Regions from separate parts of the Bradyrhizobium sp. BRP56 genome, predicted to be linked through region 2. Evidence: riboswitches for the same ligand, from Rfam matches in the RefSeq annotation. Region 2 holds a riboswitch; the other holds the start of a gene.
The links. A riboswitch is a leader RNA that binds a small molecule or an ion and turns the genes downstream of it on or off. The one in region 2 is predicted to bind ZMP and ZTP.
Positions count from the first base shown of each region.

Region 1: another riboswitch for ZMP and ZTP. It lies ahead of I6F38_RS21935 (tetrahydrofolate dehydrogenase/cyclohydrolase catalytic domain-containing protein); the one in region 2 lies ahead of glyA (serine hydroxymethyltransferase).

Region 1 is NZ_JADYVV010000031.1:25,879-29,281, forward strand. Features, by position in the region: gene I6F38_RS21920 (hypothetical protein) at 1-272, shown strand, start outside; gene I6F38_RS21925 (hypothetical protein) at 488-1,012, shown strand; gene I6F38_RS21930 (hypothetical protein) at 1,133-1,540, opposite strand; ZMP/ZTP riboswitch at 1,759-1,838, shown strand; gene I6F38_RS21935 (tetrahydrofolate dehydrogenase/cyclohydrolase catalytic domain-containing protein) at 1,854-2,717, shown strand; gene I6F38_RS21940 (MaoC/PaaZ C-terminal domain-containing protein) at 2,848-3,297, shown strand; gene I6F38_RS44040 (zinc-ribbon domain containing protein) at 3,356-3,403, shown strand, end outside.
Region 2 is NZ_JADYVV010000002.1:315,908-319,310, forward strand. Features, by position in the region: gene I6F38_RS03240 (hypothetical protein) at 1-31, opposite strand, end outside; gene glyA (serine hydroxymethyltransferase) at 149-1,420, opposite strand; ZMP/ZTP riboswitch at 1,457-1,542, opposite strand; gene I6F38_RS03250 (response regulator transcription factor) at 1,628-2,290, opposite strand; gene I6F38_RS03255 (histidine kinase) at 2,287-3,403, opposite strand, start outside.

The sequences.
Region 1 (3,403 bases), on a different contig from region 2:
TCGCCTCGCAATCGTGGCGGCGCGGCGGGCTGGGTTCGAAGGCGCTGGTCACCCTGACGCTGCGCAATGCCAATGATTTCGCCGTCAAGGATATCGAGATCGCCTGCGCCTTCATCCGCCGGGACGGTCGGCCGCTGACCGAGCGCAAGCGGCTGATCTCCGACACCATCGCCATGAAGAGCCGCAAGACCTACTCGCAAATGTTGGTCGGGTTCGTCAACGTGAACGCAAACAAGGCGAAATGCTCGGTCGTGACGGCGAGCCGCCTCTAATTCCCGGCATCTCGAAAAAGTGACCGCGAATTGACTTGTCGGGTGAACCGTAACGGCCGGACAGGAACTAACTAATAAACCAGCCGTTAGCGAACGACCCGGGAGCGCGGACAGCGCCCGGGTGATCATGCGCAGACGATGAAATCGCCCGCGCGATGACTGATGTCGTCGCGCCGAGATGAACCGCGCCCTGCTGCGCGGGGGGAGCTACCAAAATGCCTGTGGCGCGTTATTTCCTGTTCGTTGGTGGAGTGCTGCTCGCGCTGCTCTTCGTCGTCAATGCCATCGTGCCGCAGGAGGCCGTGGTCGCCGGCCAGAACCAGGGACTGTCGTCGCCGGGCGTCGACAAGACCATGGTGCGCATCAAGTCGACCCAGAAATTGCCCGAGCGGGTGGTCTACGATACCAATTTGCCGACCATTGTTCCGGCGCAGGTCAACGCGGTCGCCGCGGCCATCCCGTCGGCTACGGGCGATGCGTCGGCGCAAGCCCGCGTCCGCAATACGTTCGCCCAGTTCATTCCGCCAGAGAAGGCTGATGCGCAGAAGGTCGCGGCTGAGGCAAAATCGGCTGAACAACCGGCGCAGGCCCAGTCTCAGGCGCCGAAGAAGCGCAAGGTCGCGCGCTACCACGCCCATCCCCAGCAGCCGATGCGGCTGGCGCAGCCCGGCATGTATCAGCCTTACCGCGTCGCGCAGCAGCAGCGCATGGGCTTCTTTGGTGGCTTCGGCACCTGGTAAGAAAGGGCTGCCGCAGCCGGCAATCGATCCGCCGCCGCAAACACTTGCGGCGGCTTTTTCATGTCCGCGATCAGGCGGGTGGCCGGATCCGGGACGGCGTCCGCGCGGCGCTCGCTACCTTTAGCGCGGCAGGCGCGGAATCTTGTCCGCGAAGCCGTTGTAGCAGGTCAGCCGCTCGTCCTCTTCCTTCACGAAGCGGCAATCGTTGACGCCCTTGGCCGGGGCGGCCTTCGGCTTCGGCTGCGGCTTGAAGATCTCGTCGTAGCAGATCAGCCGTTCCTTGGTGGCGTCGTCGATGTCCTGACAGGCCTGAAGCTTCTGGGCGACCGATTGCGGCTTGCCGGGCGCGGCAGGCTTCTCGCCCTTCTTGGCGGCCGACTTCTTGCCGACCTGGACCAGCGGCTTGTCGCCGACCATCGGCTGCGAGGCCGCCGCCGGCTTGTCGGCGTCGGCGGGGGCCGGCGTGGTACCTTGGGCAAGCGCGGCAGCCGGGCAGAAGAGCGCCAGCGCGAGGATGATATGTCTCATGTCGAAAATGTCCGAAATGGCGTGATGACCGGAAGGGATGGCGCCGGGGATCGGAAAAGCCCGGCAAGCGCCGAGACTTAACGCAAGTCTTGCCCGAATCCTACCCCCAGAGGTGACCCGCCCGGCACCGATCCACCGGCAAAAGTGAGGGCAATTCGTCGCCGTTCGACCCGCGGGAGAGCGTGAATTGCCTTTGCCCGGCGGGACGGCTATGACGATGCCATCTGCGCGACTGGCGCTTGGATGGACCACCATCGGGGAGCGCAGAGACTGAACGCCGCGCGCCTGGGCACCGCTTCGAAACGGAGGTGCCATGACGGCGAACATTCTCGATGGGCATGCACATGCCCAAATTGTCATCGACAAGATTGCTGGCGAACTCGACCGGCTGCCCCGCGCGCCGGGGCTTGTGGTCGTGCTGGTCGGCTGCGACCCGGCGAGCCAGATCTATGTGCAGAGCAAGGTCAGGATGGCCGAGCGGCTCGGCCTGCGCGGCGAGGTCGCACGCCTGCCGGATGATGCCAGCGAGGCCGATCTGCTTGCCAGAGTAGAGGCGCTCAATGCGCGCGACGATATCGACGGCATCCTGGTGCAGCTGCCGTTGCCGGCGCATATCGACGCCTTGCGCGTGATGGCGGCGGTCGATCCCGCCAAGGATGTCGACGGCCTGCACGCCCTCAACGCCGGCCGGCTGTTTCACGGCGATGACGCGCTGGTGCCGTGCACGCCGCTCGGCTGTCTCCGGCTGATCAAGTCGGTCCGATCAGACCTCACCGGCGCCCATGCCGTGGTGATCGGCAGCTCCAACATCGTCGGCAAGCCGATGGCCGCGTTGCTGCTGCAGGAGCACGCGACCGTGACGCAGACCCATATCCACACCCGTGGCATCAGCAGGATCTGCCGCGAGGCCGACATCCTGGTGAGCGCGGTGGGCAAGGCCGGCCTCGTGCGCGGCGACTGGATCAAGCCCCAGGCCATCGTCATCGACGTCGGCACCACGCGCGTCGAGAAGCCGGACGGCGGCTATGCGGTGTGCGGCGACGTCTTGTTCGACGAGGCGGTGCAGGTCGCCGGCGCCATCACGCCGGTGCCGCGCGGCGTCGGCCCGATGACGATCGCCTGCCTGATGGAGAACACGCTGAAGGCGGCAAAGGCGAGGGCGGCCCGGCTGCAATAGCGCGGGATACCTGCGGCGATATGCGAGCGGCGGGTGTCGCTCGCGTATCGCGCACGAAGTTTCATGACGTCCGGGGTAATGGAAAGCCCGCACCATTCGTCTATCGTCGCGCGACAGATGGAGGCGCGCGATGCTGTACGCGGACGATCTCACCGAGGGCCAGACGTTCAGGCTTGGCAGCTACACGATCGGCGAGGCCGAGATCCTGGAGTTCGCCGGCAAATATGATCCGGTGCCGATCCATACCGATCCCGTCGCGGCTGCGGCAGGCCCGTTCGGCGGACTGATCGCAAGCGGTTTCAACACCATTGCGATCTATCAGCGGCTCGTCGTGGAGGCGATCTGGACCAAGGTGGCGGGGATCGTCGGGCGGAGCTTCGAGATTCGCCTGCCGAGCCCGGTTCGGCCCGGCGCCACGCTCACCGGCCAATCCCAGATCCAGAAGATCACCATCAGGCCGGAGCGGCGCGACGCTGTCGTGATCTTCAAGACGGAGCTAGTGAACGACGAGCAGCGCCCGGTTCTTGTCCTCGTGCTCGACGCGCTCCGCATGCGGCCGGCGGCGCAGGGGCCGGCATAGGCGCGGCCTGAGGGGCATCCCGAAGTCATCCGCCTCGGACGGCCGTCAGCGCCTCTACGTGTTCCCCGCACGCGACCTTGTCGTCGCGCAATGTTGCGGCAATTAT
Region 2 (3,403 bases):
ACGCTCCGTCTTTCGAGATCATGCGGTCCAACGAACAGCATCAATTTCCGTTCCGGTCCTTTTCGGGAACCTTCACGACGTCCCCATGTAGGCCGCACATCCGGCCGAGTGACGCGACGGACGCGGAACAGGAACGCGGCTCGGCCGCCTATGAGGGCGGCCCGATCCCAGGAACGGGGAAAGCGCGGCACATCTCGACGCTGTTCGACCTCAGTCGCTTGACGACCGCTGCATCTCCCTTCGACCGGAGGGATTCCGCAATGAGTTCGGCGATCAGGCGCATTTCGGGCTCGCCCATGCCGCGCGTGGTCGCCGCCGGCGTCCCGAGGCGGATGCCGCTCGGCCTGAGCGGCGGCCGCGGATCGTCGGGAATGATCTGCTTGTTTGCGGTGATCCCGACGGCGTCGAGGATGTTCTCGGCCGCGCCGCCGTCCAGGCCGACGCTGGCCACCGTATCCACAACCATCATGTGATTGTCGGTTCCGCCGGTGATCAACGTCATGCCGCGTTCCATCAACGCTTCGGCCAGGACCTTCGCGTTGCGCATGACCAGTCTTGCATAGGCCTGAAAATCGGACGTCGATGCCTTCTTCAGCGTGACCGCGGTTCCGGCCACAACGTTCATGTGCGGACCTCCCTGCAGTCCCGGAAACACCGACGCGTCGATCTTGCCGGCGAACTCCCGGCGACAGAGAACGATGCCGCCGCGCGGTCCGCGAAGCGTCTTGTGCGATGTCGTCGTCATCACGTCGAAACCCGCATCGAGCGGATTGCGCAAGGCGTTGCCGGCGATCAGGCCGCCGTAATGGCTGACGTCCGCCATGGTCAGCGCACCCACCTCATCGGCAATGCTCGTGAAGGACGCATAATCCAGATCGCGCGGATAAGAGCTGTAGCCGCACAGCACCAGCTTCGGACGGACGTGCCGGGCCATGGCGCGGAGCTCATCGAAATCGATGGCGCCGCCGTTTGACGGCTGCGTCTTGTAGCGGGCGAAGTTGAAGAGCCGCCCCATGTGCGACACCGGCGCGCCATGGGTGAGATGGCCGCCGTGTGACAGGTCCATCGCCAATATCGTATCGCCGGGCTGCAGCAGGCCGAGATACACGGCCTGGTTCATTGGCGACCCGGACAGAGGCTGAACGTTGGCATGTTCGGCGCGGAACAGCGCGCAAGCGCGCTGTCGGGCAAGGTTCTCTACCTGGTCGGTAAATTCCTGGCCGCCATAATAGCGGCGTCCCGGATAGCCCTCGGAATACTTGTTGGTGAACACCGATCCCAGCAGCTCGAGCACCTCGGGATAGGTGTAGTTCTCCGACGGAATCAGCTCGACGCCGTCTTGCTGGCGGCGCTCTTCGCCCTCGAGCGCAAGGGCAACTTCCGAATCGTTGAGATGGAGTTCGTTGCGGAATAACGGCATGGTCCGGGCTCCCTAAGACGCTGGATCATCAGCTGAACGGGTTGCCCAGGCGAACGGCGTTGGAACCCTTCGCGCTTCACCGTGGTCAATTCCACGTAAGCTCGCCAGTCGCGCGAGGGGCGAATGAGCCTGCGAAGCTCATCGCGAGCAGAGGCTATCCAATCTCAGGCGGGCTCGCAAGGGTTGGTCGCTGCCGCTGACGCGGGCTCAGCGTTCGCCGAGATCGAGCTGCGTCAGGATGCCTTGCCGCAGCGCGAGGCGGACCAACTCGATATCGGTGCCGACGCCGAGCTTGTCCTTGATCAGGGAATGCAGGTTCGCGACCGTCTTGGGACTGAGGTGCAGCGCCTCGGCGATCTCCTCGGTGGTGTTTTCCGCGAGCAGCATGCGCAGCACCTCGAATTCCCGCGCGGTCAGGAGGTCGGCCGCCTTGGTCTCGCCGGCAAGGTGGCTGAGCGCGAGCTCGTGGTCGATATCCGGGCTGATCGCGATCTTGCCCGACAGCGCATCCATCACGGCGTGCACCAGAGTCTCCGGCGGGCTGGTCTTGGTGACATAGCCGCTCGCGCCGGCGCGGATCGCCTGCACGGCAAACGCGGCGTTCTGGTGCATGGTGAACACCAGGATTTTTGCGCGCCTGTCCCACTGCCGGAGGCGGCGGATGGCCTCGATGCCGCCGATGCCGGGCATCGACAGGTCCATGATGACGAGGTCGGGCCCGGTCTCCTTGTAGAGGCGGTAGGCCTCGACGCCGTCGGAGGCTTCGGCGACGACGCAGAGGCCCGGCTGCTTCTGCAGCATCGCCCTGTAGCCCTCCCGGACGACGGCGTGGTCGTCGACCAGCATGATGGTTCGCGCCGCATGGCTCATGCCGCGTGCTCCACCGGTGCGGCCTCTCGGATGGCGGCGACGGGAACGATGACGCGGAGCGAGGAGCCGCTGGGCTGTCCGGTCTCGAAGCTGAGCCGCCCGCCCAGCGCGGCGACCCGTTCGCGCATGCCGAGCAGGCCGAGGCCGGACCTGAGCTGGGAATCGCCTTGCGGATCGCCGGGCTGGCCGTCATCGTCGATCGCGAGCACGATCGCGCTGTCGCCGCCGCCAGGCGGCGCCTCGCGCATCTCAAGCCGCAGCATGACGCGCGTGGCGCCGGCATGCTTGGCGGCGTTGGTGAGCGCCTCCTGCACGATGCGGTAGAGATTGGCGGTGACGGAGGCGGCAAGGCGCTCGAACGATCCCGATATGGTGATCTCGAACCGCGGCTGTCCGCGGCTGCGGCCGTTCCAGCCGGCGACCAGGCCCTCGAGGCTGGCCGCAAGTCCGAGTTCGTCGACATCGGGCGGGCGGAGCCGGAAGAGGGCGCCGCGCAACGTCTCCATCATGTCGGTCGCGGTCCGCGCGATGCCGTCGCATTCGGCGAGCAAAGGCGGGCAATCCGCGGCCGCGGTCTGGCGCGCCGAGGCGGCGAGCGCACGGATTGCGGCCAGCGACTGCCCGAACTCGTCATGCAGCTCACGCGCGAGGTGCCGGCGCTCCTCGTCCTGCACCAGGATCAGTTTCTGCGTCAGCGCGTTGCGGTCGGAGAGCGCGGCGGCGAGGCGCTCGGCGAGCTGGTTGAAGACGTCGCCGATCGCGGACAGTTCGGCGAGATCGAACGGCGGCAGGCGCGCGGCGAGGTCGCCCGCAGCGATCCGCTCGAGCCCGTCGCGGATCTGCCGCGTCGGACGCAGCGCCCGCGCCAACGCCGCATAGACCAGGGCGCAGAGCAGCGGCAGCGCGATCATGAACACCGCCATCAGCCGGCCGGCATCGTGCCAGGCCTCGGCGGTCGGCACCGCCGGATCAATCCAGGCCACCGCTTCGCCGACGGCAATGCCGCGCGAAACCACCTGCCGCACCGCCTCGCGGCCGGGATCGAACAGGCGGCGATAGAGCGCCGCGAAGGCCAGCGGCGGCGCGGCCGTGTCAGTCTGCGCGCCGCCGCAG